One region of the Fictibacillus sp. B-59209 genome, then DNA from elsewhere that is predicted to be linked to it. Evidence: riboswitches for the same ligand, from Rfam matches in the RefSeq annotation. Region 1 holds a riboswitch; the other holds the start of a gene.
The links. Region 1 has a riboswitch for S-adenosylmethionine ahead of P4361_RS02600 (methionine ABC transporter ATP-binding protein). Riboswitches for the same ligand answer to the same signal wherever they lie in the genome.

Region 1 (7,608 bases):
AACTAATATAGAAATTCATAATTTTATTAAAGGTTCAACAGAGGAGCCAGCAGCTCTTTATATCCAGACACCGCTTTGCGGAACGTGTAAGATGGGAAGGCGGATGCTCGACATCACATTGGAAGCAATAAGCCAGTCAGAAACGTCTGAACCTAAAATCGGTGCTTGCAACCTAAATGCGATGCCGGAGCTTGCTGAAAAGTACAGCATCACCAGTGTCCCTTGCCTGCTTTTTTTAAACAGGGGCATTGCCGTAAAGAAGATTTATGCCATGCAATCTGTTGATTTTTTGTATCAAAACGTAAAAAAGTACCTGTAAAAGACACGGATTGTGTCTTTTTTTGTTTTTAGGGGGTATTTTTTAAATGTAATACATGGTTTATGTGGTAAAATAAAGAAGAAATGTGTAATAAATTTTACAGAACGATTCAGGTGCAACAAAATGAAACGATATCTCCAAACAGCAGTAATAGCAAGCAAGTTACCGCTTCCGAACGATTTATGGGTCAAGACTGCAAAAATTATCCTTTTCAGGAACGTGACAAAAACATTACAATTGTTATAAGTCCTGTAACATTGTTATACAACTGTATCCTACAAACCTACGAATCAATGGTATAAATGTATAGGAGAGCTTGAAACATGTTTGCTCCTGTCGACTTTTGGAATGTATGATCATTTTATCCAAAAGTACAATACAACCTGGATTTAAGAGGTGAAACTATGTCTACTGCATTTGTACCAACTATTCGTAACAGCACACCACTCATTAACATTGAGGATAAAGTACTAAGAATTCAAAGAGGAAATGATTCCTTAAGAAATGAGCTGATCGAAGCTTACCAGCCATTTATTAAAAAAGTGACTTCAAAAGTTTGCAGTCAATATATAGATCGTACGATGGATGAATTTAGTGTAGGTCTTTACGCTTTCAATGAAGCCATTGATCAATATCAAGAAGGACAAGGAAGCCGTTTTCTTTCCTTTGCTGACATGGTAATCCGCCGCAGGGTTATCGACTATATCCGAAAAGAAGTTAGACAGAACCGTCTGATTTATTTGCAGCCGGATGAGGAAGATGAAGAAGGCCGTGTCGAGGACAGCTACGCAGAACAAAAAGCTGCCATGGAACATTACGAAGAAAAGATCCAGGCAGAGAACCGCGTGTATGAAATCGAAGAGTATCAAAAACTGCTGAAGGATTTCAGCCTTAATTTTAAAGTGTTAAGCAAACATTGCCCTAAGCATGTGGATGCAAGGGAAAACGCTAAAGAAATCGCTCGTTTGTTAGTGGAAAACCAGGAAATGGCTGAATTTTTATTGGAAAAAAAACAACTTCCTATAAAAGATTTGTTAAGTATGGTTTCCTGCAGTCGTAAAACAATAGAGAGAAATCGAAAATATATAATAGCGGTATCGCTAATATATCTAGGGGACTTTAAAGCGTTAAAGTCTTATATTCAGCCTTAAATAAGGGGAAGTTAAACGGTTGTAATTACTCGTGGGGAAATCGTAATAAATAAGCAAAGCAAGAGAGCAGCAAAACCCATGATGGTTATGATACGAAGCAGATCCTTCGCCTAGCAGGAGGGATATGTGGGATGAAGAATGGAATTTTAATGGAAGTTAAGAAAGGGAAAGCCGTCCTATTAACGAAAGACGGTTGTTTCATCACCGTTAAGGTACCACGCGGAAAGCATCCGGTGGTAGGTATGGAATACAGCGTTTCGAGTTTTTCAAAATGCAGAACACGCCAATTTATTTTTCCTTCTCTTTCACTTACAATAGCAGCATTGCTTATACTTGTTTTATTTTCAGGAGTAAATCCACTGGGCCGCAACGACAATACTGTTGCGGCTTATGTGAGTTTTGACGTAAATCCCAGCCTCGAAGCAGGAGTTAACAAAGACTTGCAAGTCATAAAAGTAAAAGCATATAACGCTGAGGGACGGGAAATTCTCCAATCATTAAAACAAAAGAAAAACATAAGCCTTTCCCACTTTGCTTCAGCTTTGCTGAATGCTTATGACAACAAAGGATATCTGAAGAAAAACCCGGATGTCATGATCGGAACAACCATCGTGAACCAAAATAATGACAAGCTTTTGTCTGCATTGGATGAGACTGTATCTTCAATTAAACGGAATGCATCCATCTATAATTCGAAAGCCGCCATCATGGTAAAGAATATTAATACAAATAAACGGAATGTTGCCCAAAAGAATGGGGTATCATCCGGAAAATATATGATGTACTTGGATGCTAGACGAAAAGATAAAAACATTTCTCTTAATGAAGTGAAGAACATGTCTTATACCGAGCTAAAGAGAAAGATAAAACCTGTACATGAAGAGCCGGAAGAATCCGGCTTTAAAAAAAACCATTCAGAAAAAATTCTTCGCAATCATAGAAATCTTGAACCCATAAAGATTAAGACGAGTTCCCTGCATAGTTCTTCTCTAAAAGAACATGCGAAAAAAGAAGTCAAAGAAGAAAGGATTGAACCCAAGCTAGAACCAAACAATAAACGTGCTGTCCCAAAAACCAAAAGGCACGAAGATCGAAAAAGCCGCAGTAAAGCTGAAGATAAAGAAAAAAATGAATCAAAAAAAGTAAAACCACATTCTTCAAAGCAACATCACGAACAGCCGATGTACAACAAGCAAGCAAAGAAAAATACTAATTTGAATACTGCTCCGAAACAGCATGTTCATGAAAAGAATAAACATGAAAACCATAAATGGGATAAGGGGAAAAGGCTTGAAAAAAGAGAGCAGAAAAATTCTCCCGTTCATCGGCCTGAAAAAAAGTACTGGAAAAAAGAACTGCAGAAAAATCATAAAAAGCCACAAATGAATAAAGAAATACATAAAAAGGCTGGCTAAAAGTCGACACTACGTTTAATAAACTGTCGAAGGAAAAATCAAGGAAGACACCAACCATCTCCCGAACATTAAGATATACATGTTTTTAAAAGGGGGATGTTTATGGATTGGGTTCTTTGGCAGGAACAGGTTCAAAAAACGGCCTTCCTTCAGCCGCTGATAGGCACGGAGACTCCCAGTGTGACGGCTGACGGAGAACGATTATGTTTTTCCTTCGTAAATAAGTATAACGGATCAGAACGGATATCCATGCTTACAGGCAGGATGGATGATTTGCATGAGGTGTTTGAAGGCCAGCAGCGTCTGAGCGATTTAATCAGGATAAAAAGAGTAACTTTTACGGGAACATACAGAGAACAGCTTAAGTTAGAATCTCTTCTGTTTTTATGCAAATTGGAGTCCTAAGCCAAAAGAATCGGGTCCTTCTATCTAAAAAACAGGAGTTATGGATTGACACTCCATAAAGGTGATGTTAAAATTCGAAACGTGTTAAGAAATGCTAACTATATAACGAATAACAAATTCGTTCTTATCGCGAGTGGTGGAGGGACTGGCCCTATGAAACCCGGCAACCGTTAAGCAGCTTCCTGTTTGAAAAGGTGCCAAATCCTGCAAAGCAAACTGCTTTGGGAGATGAGATGACGGTGCATATAAATTTTTATGCCCTTCTGCTCATGACCTGGCAGAAGGGCATTTTTTATTTTTCAGAAAGTGAGGGATCCGGTCTCTTGATAACATTAGACGCAGTAAAAAAGATTTTTCAGACGAAAGACGGAGCTGTAAACGCAGTTGACCATGTCGATCTTTCTATAGATCAAGGAGAAATTTTCGGGATTATTGGATACAGTGGTGCAGGTAAAAGTACACTGATCCGAATGCTGAACATGCTGGAAAGACCGACGAGCGGAGATGTTAACGTTGCGGGAAAAAATCTTTCCAAACTTAGTAACAACGAGCTTCGAAAAGCTCGGCAGGAAATCAGCATGATATTTCAGCATTTCAATCTGCTTTGGTCCAGAACAGTAAGGGAAAACATTGCATTTCCACTTGAGATTGCAGGTGTGCCGAAAACAGAGCGCCTGAAGCGGGTGGATGAACTGATTAAACTTGTTGGACTAGAGGGCCGCGGAGAATCGTATCCTTCCCAATTGAGTGGAGGACAGAAGCAAAGAGTCGGGATCGCACGTGCACTGGCCAATAACCCTAAAGTTCTTCTCTGTGACGAGGCGACTTCAGCCCTTGATCCGAAAACAACAGACAGCATCCTTAATTTATTAGTTGAGATCAATCAAAAGCTCGGCTTGACCATTGTTCTTATCACACATGAGATGCATGTCATCCGTAAGATCTGCCATCGGGTCGCTGTTATGGAAGACGGTAAAATAGTGGAACAAGGGCCGGTTTTGGAAGTATTCAGGCAACCTAAAGAGTCCATTACAAAAGATTTTGTTAAGCAAGTAACAGAGCCAGAAGAAACGACAGACATGATCAAGCAGCTGGCATCTGAAAAACCTCAGAGCCAAATTGTACAGCTTACCTTTGTTGGAGGAAGTGCAGAACAGCCCGTTATTACAGATGTGATCCGTAAATTTGACGTTCAGGTGAATATCCTGCAGGGTAAGGTATCACAAACACAAAACGGGCCATATGGAACGTTGTTCATCCAGCTGGTAGGAACAGATACCGAAATTCAGGAAGCGGTAGCCTATATGAATGGGCAGAAAGTAGAAGTGGAGGTGATCTCATATGAATAGTCTTTTTCCGAATGTGGAATGGAGTGGAATGTGGGGTGCCACCGGACAAACACTGTACATGACAGCTGTTGCGGTTCTTGCCACTTTTATTTTAGGTCTTCTTTTAGGATTAGCATTATTTTTAACGGGTAAAGGGAACCTATGGGAGAATCGGTTTTTAAATTTTGTCTTTTCAGCGATCGTAAATATCTTCCGTTCCATTCCGTTTATTATCCTGATCATTTTATTGCTTCCGTTTACGCTCTTGTTAGTAGGATCTATGCTTGGCGCCAATGCAGCATTGCCTGCTTTGATTATTGGAGCTGCACCGTTTTATGCCCGGATGGTTGAGATTGCACTTCGCGAGATTGATAAAGGGGTAATCGAAGCGGCAAAATCGATGGGATCGAGCAACGCTCAAATTATTTTTAAAGTTTTGATCCCTGAAAGCCTTCCTGCATTAGTTTCCGGGATAACGGTAACTTCAATCGCGCTTGTCGGTTATACAGCAATGGCGGGGGTAGTCGGAGCAGGCGGGCTCGGGAATTTGGCGTTCCTTGAAGGTTTCCAGCGTACGCAAAATGATGTTACATTTGTCGCTACTGTTATCATTCTAATCATTGTGTTTATCATTCAGTTTATTGGGGATAATGTAACTCGCCGTCTTGATAAACGTTAAAATATAAATTACACAACCAGGAGGAACAACATGAAAAAAATCATTACACTCGTTCTTTTACTTGCATTGACAACAGCCCTTGCTGCATGTGGTGCAAACGGAGGGAAAGACAAAAAACTAGCTGACGATAAGATTGTTGTGGGAGCATCCAATGTTCCGCATGCCGAAATTCTTGAAGCAGCTAAACCTTTAATGAAGAAAAAAGGAATTGATCTTGAAATTAAAACGTTCCAGGATTATGTACTTCCTAATAAAGCACTTGCAAACAATGAAATTGATGCCAACTACTTTCAGCACGTTCCGTATTTGAAATCACAAATGAAAGAAAATAAAAATTACAAATTTGAGAACGCCGGCGGTATTCATATCGAACCGATCGGAGTATATTCTAAAAAGTACAAGTCTTTAAAAGAACTTCCAAACGGAGCAACGATCATCATGAGTAATTCCGTTGCTGACCACGGACGTATGCTAACATTGCTTGAGCACGAAGGCTTGATCAAACTTAAACCTGGAAAAGGTTACAACTCAAAGATTAAAGACATTGCCAAAAACCCAAAACATTTAAAATTTAAAGCAGATGTTGAAGCTGGCCTTCTTCCAAAAGCGTATAAAAACGGTGAAGGAGACGCTGTATTGATCAACACGAACTATGCGATCGATGCTGGGTTGAACCCTCAAAAGGATTCCATTGCAATTGAAGGATCTGACTCACCGTTTGTAAATATCATTGCTGTGCGCAAAGGCGATAAAGATGCTAAAACGGTGAAAACCCTTGTTGAAGTGCTTCACTCTAAAGAAATTCAAGATTTTATCAAAAAGAAATATAAGGGTGCTGTTGTACCGGTAAACAAATAAATGATTTTAAGAAGGACAGCCTTTGGGCTGTTCTTTTTTTTGTCCATTTGTAATAACTGTAAGATGATTTAACAATTTATTGATGGAGGGATGCAGGATGGAAGTACAGCAACCGGCTGGTTTTTGGATCAGGTTTGGAGCCAGTATACTGGATGGCCTTATTATTGGTATTCCATTATCATTAATCGGTTATTTATTCACAGGTAACTTTGTGTCAGAAGATCCGGGTGGAGACTGGTTCATGAATGTGATTAGTTTTCTTTATGCGCTTTTGCTGCCCATTTACTGGAATGGTTATGTGGTTGGCAAGAGAATCTGTGGAATCAGGATTGTTAAAGCGGACGGAAGCAAGCTTGGAATTGGGGCAATGGTGCTGAGAGTGTTAGTCGGCGGCTTAATATATGGGTTAACCCTTGGAATTGCGTTGATTGTCAGCGCCTTTATGGTCGGTATCCGCAAAGACAAAAGAGGCATCCATGATTTGATCGCTGGTACGTATGTTACCCATTTGCCACCGCAAAAAGAAGGGTGAACAAGGCGGCATGGAACTGCATCCTTATTGTTAGACACAGGTAACAATGGGAGGGTGCAGTTCATAGATGCCGTCTTATTTTAATGTGATGGATGTAATTTCAGGCCGGCAGAAGAAACGGAAGGGCAGATGAGTAGTTCCCATTCCTCTGTTGGTATATAGAAATTTGTTTTCTGTTTCATAAAGTCCACTATGGTATTTCCTTCCCATTTTTGAAGTGATGATCGGACCGAACAATGGCATTCGGACTTGTCCTCCGTGACTATGGCCAGACAGCTGCAGATCTACAGGGAATTTGGAACTGACTTTGAAATAATCCGGTTCATGGGCAAGCAGAAGAGTAAAACGGTCTAAAGGAATACCATTCAGTGTTTTTTCGAGATCTGCTTCTCCTCTCAGATAGTCATCCAATCCTGCGAGGTACAGCTCATCATTTTCTTTTTTAATCATCCTTTTCTCATTTATTAGAAGTTCAAAGCCGCTTTTTCTCAGCAGTTCAGAAATGGTATCGATACTTTCAAGGTAATCATGATTACCGAGAATCGCGAATTTACCGAAGGGTGCCTTGATTTTATTTAGGTAAGGAAGGCTCTTTATAACGGTTTTCAGCGACCGGTGGGAATTCACCAAATCGCCTGTGAAGACGATCATATCAGGATTAAGCTTCTGTATTTTATCTGCCATCTTAGCAATATGCCTGGCCTTAAAATGAAAGCCCAGATGAAAATCACTAATATGGACAATATGAAATTTTTTAAAGGCCTCTGGGAGCCTTGGGAGCTTAATATCGATTTTTTTAACATCAAACCAGTACGGTTCAATAAACGCAGAATAAAAAGCTGCCGCTCCTGCAGCGCCTGCAAGGGCACCCAATCCGATTGAACCTGCAATCAATGACTTCTTTACCTTTTCCTCTTCCAT
Region 2 (7,608 bases), on a different contig from region 1:
GTAATTATTCAAGTCACAGGATAAAACCTGATCTGTATTTATAATGCGGCTTTCGCTCGTTTTTTTAGCTTCCAAAAGAATCTCCCTTTCTCGTGTTACACCCTTTTTATATCGGGACGCTTTGTCGTTTTGCGTTTCCCTCTTACAGGTACCAAGTGTACGCCTCCAAGAAAAGGAAGTAAAATTGTTATTTTTCATCATTTACATAGACGAAATCTATGTAAATGCTTTCAGATATACAGAAAAGGCATAGATGATTAAATGCAAAAGGCGGCTCTCCTTCGAGAACCGCCCCGTTATTTACTCTTCTGATAATTGTTCTTTTGCGTAGCTGAGCCACTCTTTCGCGGCAAAAGATAAATACTGATCTTTGTTCCAAATCAGGGCGAGATGCCAGCTGATGGAAGGATTGACGACTTTAATCGCACGCACTTCATCCGTCAGATGCCGGCAGATGCTCTCGGGCAGCAGGGAGACCCCTAATTTACACACGACCATCTCCTCAATAAAGGACCATTGTGAGCTTTCTGACGTAATGTGCGGACTGAAGCCAGCCTGATTGCAGGAGGAGATGATGCGGTCATGGAGGACGAAATCTTTGTTAAAAAGGATAAATGATTCCTCTCTTAGCTCAGCTAAATTTATTTCGTCCCGGACAGCAAGCGGATGGTCAGGATGGATGATGAGCCGCAAGTCCTCTTCCATAAAAGCAAAATACTGAAACATATCGGTGTTTGTCGGGAGCACGACAACCCCGATATCCAGTTGAAGGCTGGCCACTTCTTCTTCGATTTTTTTTGATCCGTCTTCCATAAGCTCGAAGGTAATGTGGGGATATCTGTCATGAAAACTGCCGATCAATTTTGGAAAAAGACGGGGATCAAAAATCGGAGGAAGCCCAATCCGAATATGCCCTTTTTTTAATCCGAGCAGGTTGTCCAGCTCCATCTCCAGGTTGTTGAATGCTTTATCGACCAGCTTGGCCTGGTCAAATATGGTCTGTCCGGCATCCGTAAGTGTCAGTCCCTTTCGTGAGCGGTCAAAAAGGACAACCCCAAGCTCATCCTCCAGATTCTTGATCATTTTGCTGATGGTTGGCTGGGTGATGAAAAGGGCATCAGCCGCCCGTGTAAAGCTGTTATATTTTGCCACTTCAATAAAATACTGTAATTGTTTAATATCCACGAATGCACCTGCTTGTCCGGTCTTTTTTTGTAGTGTATCACGAGATCTGAATAAAAACCAAAACAGGGCTTAAGTGCATATACTGTTTTATTGAAACTGGGGAAGGCAGGGATGCGACATATACAGACAGCGGCAGGTAGTCGATATGAAAAGAGGGAATGTCATCGGAGACGGTTCGCAGGATACGGTGTATCTTACTGCTGAAAAAACAGCGGATAGTCCATACTGGGTGAACATTGCGGCCGTCGTTCAGGACGGCAGGACCAACCAGTACACGCAGATCCCTATTAAAGAAAATTCAGGATACAATCCAACCCTTTTTCTCGGTGATTTTACAGGTGACAAGGTAGAAGACATCATGGTGGTCATGGATACAGGAGGCAGCGGAGGCATGATCAACGCCTATGTATTTTCCTACAGAGGAGGGCAGTTCGGGCCGCTTTTTGACTCTGGTGTATTCAGTGACCAATGGAAGTACAGGGTTTTTTATCTGAACCAATATAAAGCACAGGTGAACAGCTACAGCCTGAAGCAAAAATTTATTATCGATTTGAGTACGAAGGACAAGGAATACTTGTCTGAGATTTACTACCCGAATGGAAAATTAAAGGCTCCCATACAAGGATTTGTCTCATCTTTAAGCGGTCTTTACCCGGTGGACTTTGACCGAAATGGCGTGTATGAACTGCTGGCTTACCAAAACATCGCCGGCCGATATAACGCTGACCGCCTTGGCTATGTCCAGACTACCCTGAAGTGGAATGGCCGGGAGTTTGGTGCGGAGGTGCAGAACGTTGCGATCTTTGGAGGGGATATCCGAGGATAAGCCTGGTGGATTAACCTCTCGTTGTGGAGAGGTTTTTTATATGATAAAAAAACCATTGACTTTCCCCCATTTGCGGATTAAAGTAATAACTATATTTTCTAAAAATTAAATATTCATTCTCTTATCAAGAGTGGCAGAGGGACTGGCCCTATGACGCCCAGCAACCGTTCCGTAATGGAATTGGTGCTAATTCCAGCAAAACAGCATGTCTGTTTTGAGAGATAAGAGAGGACGAATCCGTTATACATATGCGATGAAACCTCTCTTTTTCCAGAGAGGTTTTTTTACGTGGTGGGGCTTATTTCGCTGGTCTCGTGCCCCCTTGAGAAGAGAGATATACAAAAAAGGGAGTTGGGGAAATGAAACGATTCATCAATTGCGCGGCAATCTCTGCGGTCGCTTTATCACTTTTATTAACAGGCTGTTCATCCGGAAGCAATACCGCTTCATCAGCTGGCAAACATGAAAAGGTCTCGTTCGATAACGTGCCGAAGCGGTTTGCCAAAGGGCAGGGAGCCCGAATCAAGGTTATCCGTAAAATCGGCGGTGATGATCATACAGCTCAATTTTTAGCAGGTGCTAAAGCGGAAGGAGAGGCACTTGGTTTTACCGTTGATACCTACACAGCAAACGGTGATACCGCCAAGTTCCATGATGCGATTGCCCAGGCGGCTGATGAGAATTACGACGGTTTTATCATCTCTCACGGTGATGATGCGGCTACCATAAACGATATTAAGAAGCTTCGGGAAAAAGGAAAGAACGTGGTGACGTTTGATTCCAATCCGGACCTCGCGAAAGTAGGCGGTGTCACACTTACGTCTCAGGACGATGAAGCCCTTGCCAAGCTGGCTCTCGATCAGCTCGTTAAAGAGAACAAAGGGAAGGCCAACATCGTTTATCTTTGGGTAGACGGGTTCCCGCCGATGGTGCGACGCAACGCCGTCTATAAAGAAACATTGAAGAATAACCCGGGAATCAAGGAAGTAGAACGCTTTGGCGTTGCTTCTGCAGATACGTCGGTCCAGACGCAAAATGCGGTGACGGCCATGCTGAACAAACATAAAAAAGGCGAGATTGATGCCATTTTTGCCACATGGGATGCCTTTGCGATCGGGGCTGCACGTGCGATTAAAGAAGCGGGACGCAACGAAATCAAAATTTACGGAATTGACGTCTCCAATGCAGACCTTCAAGAAATCCAGCAAAAAGAAAGTCCTTGGAAGTACACGGCTGCTGTTGATCCTAAGCTCATTGGGGCAGTGGATATGAGAATTCTTGCTAAAAAGCTTGCGGGTGAAAAAACACCTCAAAAATATGATTTGAAAGCTTCTCTCGTTTCACAAAAGGATCTGCAAAAATCAAACGAGGGTGTGAACATGGTCAACCTGTCCAAGGAAATTAAAGGCTGGGGCCAGTCTGATGCGTTTGAGGAAGATTGGATGAAGACACTTAAGGATCACTACCAAAAATAACTGAAACTCTCAGGAAGAAGAATGGGACTTGAATAGCCTAATAAATTGGAACCGCGCAAGAAAAAGTGAGCTCTTTCTTGAATTCAATTTTCGGCTATTCAATTTTACAATTGCTGGCTCATACTACACCAGCAGTCCCATTCCATGAATGTCATGAATGTAAAGTAAAAGATTTGAGAGTCTCTTGCCCACATCAGTATGTGATGTATGTAAGAAGGCTAATCAAAATGAAATTTTATTTATGCAAAATGAAAATGCACACTCTCTTTTTAAAGTTAGGCTCTTTTCTAAAAGATTGTTGCTTTGTGATGGTTTTTGTATTGATTCTTCATCGACAGGTTGATTGGAGTGTAAGGTGCGAGACTCCTCGAAAATGAACGTCACATTTTCTTCGTGCGATGTATCGCTGCCGAAGCCTTCCTTGTCCTGTGGGACTAGCGTGACAGGTGAAACCCGAAGGCGCTTGAGCCGAGGGGTACAGCGAACGCCCCACGGAAAGCGAGCAGCCTGGAACGGAAATCAACTCCGCCCAAGAGCAATAAAGATTGCGAAAACAGCCTAAAGTTAAGAGAGTGTTTGCTTTGAGGGAAGGGGAGAAGCAGATGGCTCTGTTGGAGATGAAGGATATAAGTATTGAGTTTCCGGGTGTAAAAGCGTTGAATCGTGTGAGCTTTGCCAGTGAAACCAGCCGGGTTCATGCGCTGATCGGAGCGAACGGGGCTGGGAAATCGACCCTTATGAAGATTCTGTCGGGAGCCTACAATCATTACACGGGCGAGATTCATTTGGACGGAAAAAAAGCGGCCATCACTTCGCCGAGAGATGCCCTGGACGAAGGAATTCAAATCGTCCATCAAGAGGTTGACACCGCGCTGATCCCGTATTTAACCGTTGGTGAAAATATTCTGCTGCATGATCTGGTCAACGAGATGAGTAAAAAGCAGCTTGTAAGATGGAAACAGCTGCATAAGAAGGCATCGCAAATTTTAGAAGAGATGAACATCAACGTCTCTTCCAAAAAGCTGGTCAGTGAGCTTACACTTGCTCAAAAGCAGATGGTTCTCATCGCCCGAGCGGTTTCAGCACAGTGCCGTTTTCTAATTTTGGATGAACCGACTGCGCCGTTAAGCCATTCAGAAACAAACGAACTGTTCCGGATTGTCAGAAACCTGAAGTCTAAAAATGTAGGCATCATATTCATTTCTCACCGGCTGCCGGAAATCTTTGAAATCTGTGATGACATTACGGTGATGAGGAACGGTGAGTTAGTCATAAAAGAATCTATTTCGGAAACTTCAATCAACCGGATCATCGAGCAGATGCTCGGCAAGGCGCTGGATGAGCAGTTTCCTGCCTTGAACGGAAAAGTGGGAGAAACTGTTCTTGAGGTAAAAGGGCTTTCTGACGCCGAGAAGATCAAGGATTTGAACTTAACGGTCCGTGCTGGTGAGATTATCGGAATCGCGGGACTTGTAGGAGCAGGAAAAACAGAGCTGTGCAAAATCCTGTTCGGCTGTACAAAGATTACAGCAGGCGCTGTTCTTCTCAAGGGGAAGAAACTGAAGCTGAAAAACCCGCATCAGGCGGTAAAGCAGGGCCTGGCTCTCGTTCCGGAAGAACGGAGAAAGGAAGGGATTCTGGTCGCGGAATCGGTTGCTGCTAATCTAACAGCCGCCAATCTTGGACAGTTCTCCAAGGTACTAAGTTTTCTGGATCGCCGGGCAGAAAAACAAAAGGCTGTTGAAATCATTCAAACCTTAGGCATTAAGACGCCATCTGAGAAAACGAAGGTTCAAAATCTTTCCGGGGGAAATCAGCAAAAGATTGCGATCGGCAAATGGCTCATCGCAGATGCCGATGTTTATATTTTTGATGAGCCGACGAAGGGTGTAGATGTAGGTGCTAAGAAGGACATTTTTGAACTGATATCAGCGCTGGCAAAACGGGGCAAAGCCATCCTTTATGCGTCCTCAGAGTTTACAGAGATCTTAGGTATCACGAACCGTCTTTACGTGCTGTATGACGGACGCAGTGTGAAAGAGCTCGAAACCTCAGCAGCGACGGAAGAAGAGCTCTTATTCTATTCAACAGGAGGAAGGTAGATGGAGCTTTCAAAACCAATACCGGCCCAAGTTTCTCCAAAAAAGAAATTTGAGCTGTTCGACTTTTTTTATAAATATGGAACGATCTTAACCATTCTGGTCTTAATTGGTGTGTTCACTGCGGCCAATCCATCCTTTGTGCAGGGACATAACCTGATGAACATTTTACGGTCGATCTCCATCGTTACCATCATTGCGATCGGCATTACGATATCACTGTCCGTCAACGGATTTGACCTTTCTGTCGGATCTGTGGCCTCTCTTTCGAATGCCATTGCGATCTCAATGTTTGTCTGGTTCTCCCAGAACACGGTAGTAGCGATTCTTTCCGCCCTCGCTGCCGCTCTGATTGTAGGCATCATTAACTCCGTGATGATTGTTAAAGTGAAAATACCGGATATGCTCCTGACGCTTGCCACCATGTTTATCATCCAGGGGATTGCACTCACGTACACGAAAGGGGCGACCATCTCGCAAAACATGGTCATGCCTGATGGAACGTTTGCGACGGGCAAGATCAGTGCAGCGTTCGAGAAAATAGGACAAGTCCCTTGGATCATCGTGATCATGGCAGCGGCAGTCGTTCTCGTCCATGTTCTTCTCAATTACACAAAGCACGGCCGGTACATGTATGTCATCGGCGGGAATGAAGAAGCAGCAAGGCTTTCAGGCATCCCGGTAAACAAATATAAGGTAGCGGCCTATCTGCTGTCCGCTCTTTTTGCTTCGATCGGCGGCATTGTTTTGGCATCAAGAGTGATGACTGCTGAAATCAATGCAGGCACTCCATATTTAATGGATGCTGTGGCTGCGGCTTTTATTGGTTTTTCGGTGTTTGGTGCAGGCAAACCCAATGCTTTTGGAACCCTGGTCGGCGCAGTATTGATTGGCATTCTGCAGAATGGCCTTGTCATGATGTCTGTGCCTTACTATTCCATGGACATTGTGAAGGGAGCGGTTCTCGCATTTGCACTGGCGTTAACGTATTACAAACAAAAAAAATAAGAACCCATTAAAAAAATGACTGTCTGTCCTTTCTCAACATACCTTATGATAGGGAGTTTTTTTCTCCACTATGTATAGATAGAGGACCTATCCAGAGTATGAGAGTTTTAAATCTACGGGAAGATTTGTGTACAGGAAATACAGTGAAAAAGAGATTCGAAATATTGTCGGGCTGATCAGCAAACGGGCTGAGGGGTCAATTTACGCAGCTATTACGGTATATGCTTTAGGAGGAAAGGCCAGCCAGATCAATCCTTTTGAAACGGCATTCTGGACCGATCCGGCATTTGCCGAAGAGAACACACAGTGGCTGAAGAAAAGATTTCCTTATGTAAAATCCCTGACATAAGGTTCTTTTGTCAACTTTCCATACAGCCACTTAAGGCATTATGAAAAAGAGTATTTCGGATGGAATGCACCGCGATTAAAAAAAGTAAATAAAAAATATGATCCCTATAATGTCTTCACCTTTCCTCAGGGAATCAACGGATCACCCCGGCCATAATCCAGCAGAAAAGTGCTGGACTTTTTTGTGTTCTTTAATAAAGGGTAAAGACGAGGAACATCGAATTAGTTTATATTGGAAATTTGAGATAGGAGCGATAAAAAATGGTGGAAGAATACTATCAAAATTGGCTCAAACACAGGACTGTACTGCACGATCTGCTGGATCAGATAGGGCCGGAGCATGTGTTTTTTAAACCGTGGAAAGATGGTTTTTCAATGGGAGAGCTGGCGGTTCATATCGCAGGTTCCACAGATATGTTTTTGGAAACGATTAAAAACGGGCGGTTTGTATCGCCTGCCACACCGCGCGAGTTTCAAACGATGGATGAGGTGCGGGAGATCGTTCAGGAGTTCACTCAAAAATCAAAAAGGGATTTTTCTGTTCTGGAAAGTGCTCATTTGAGCAAGGAAATTGATATTTTCGGGTATGGGGCGCTAGGGAAGTATTGGATTGAAAGTTTAATTGATCATGAGATTCACCATAAAGGACAGCTGTTTGTCTATGCTC

Region 2: linked by a shared signal. The riboswitch ahead of P4361_RS02065 (sugar ABC transporter substrate-binding protein) and the one ahead of P4361_RS02600 (methionine ABC transporter ATP-binding protein) in region 1 are both predicted to bind S-adenosylmethionine.

The regions. Positions count from the first base shown of each region.
Region 1 covers NZ_JARMMC010000005.1:60,997-68,604, forward strand. The annotation lists gene P4361_RS02580 (thioredoxin family protein) at 1-319, shown strand, start outside; gene sigI (RNA polymerase sigma-I factor) at 724-1,470, shown strand; gene P4361_RS02590 (anti-sigma factor domain-containing protein) at 1,602-2,885, shown strand; gene P4361_RS02595 (hypothetical protein) at 2,988-3,290, shown strand; SAM riboswitch class I at 3,412-3,525, shown strand; gene P4361_RS02600 (methionine ABC transporter ATP-binding protein) at 3,614-4,639, shown strand; gene P4361_RS02605 (methionine ABC transporter permease) at 4,632-5,297, shown strand; gene P4361_RS02610 (MetQ/NlpA family ABC transporter substrate-binding protein) at 5,328-6,155, shown strand; gene P4361_RS02615 (RDD family protein) at 6,253-6,687, shown strand; gene P4361_RS02620 (metallophosphoesterase) at 6,763-7,608, opposite strand.
Region 2 covers NZ_JARMMC010000004.1:29,554-37,161, forward strand. The annotation lists gene P4361_RS02050 (acyl-CoA thioesterase) at 1-75, opposite strand, end outside; gene cidR (cidABC operon transcriptional activator CidR) at 301-1,185, opposite strand; gene P4361_RS02060 (hypothetical protein) at 1,331-2,011, shown strand; SAM riboswitch class I at 2,130-2,239, shown strand; gene P4361_RS02065 (sugar ABC transporter substrate-binding protein) at 2,371-3,486, shown strand; gene P4361_RS02070 (sugar ABC transporter ATP-binding protein) at 4,089-5,588, shown strand; gene P4361_RS02075 (ABC transporter permease) at 5,589-6,593, shown strand; gene P4361_RS02080 (hypothetical protein) at 6,721-6,942, shown strand; partial or broken gene P4361_RS23185 (BBE domain-containing protein) at 6,958-7,098, shown strand; gene P4361_RS02085 (DinB family protein) at 7,203-7,608, shown strand, end outside.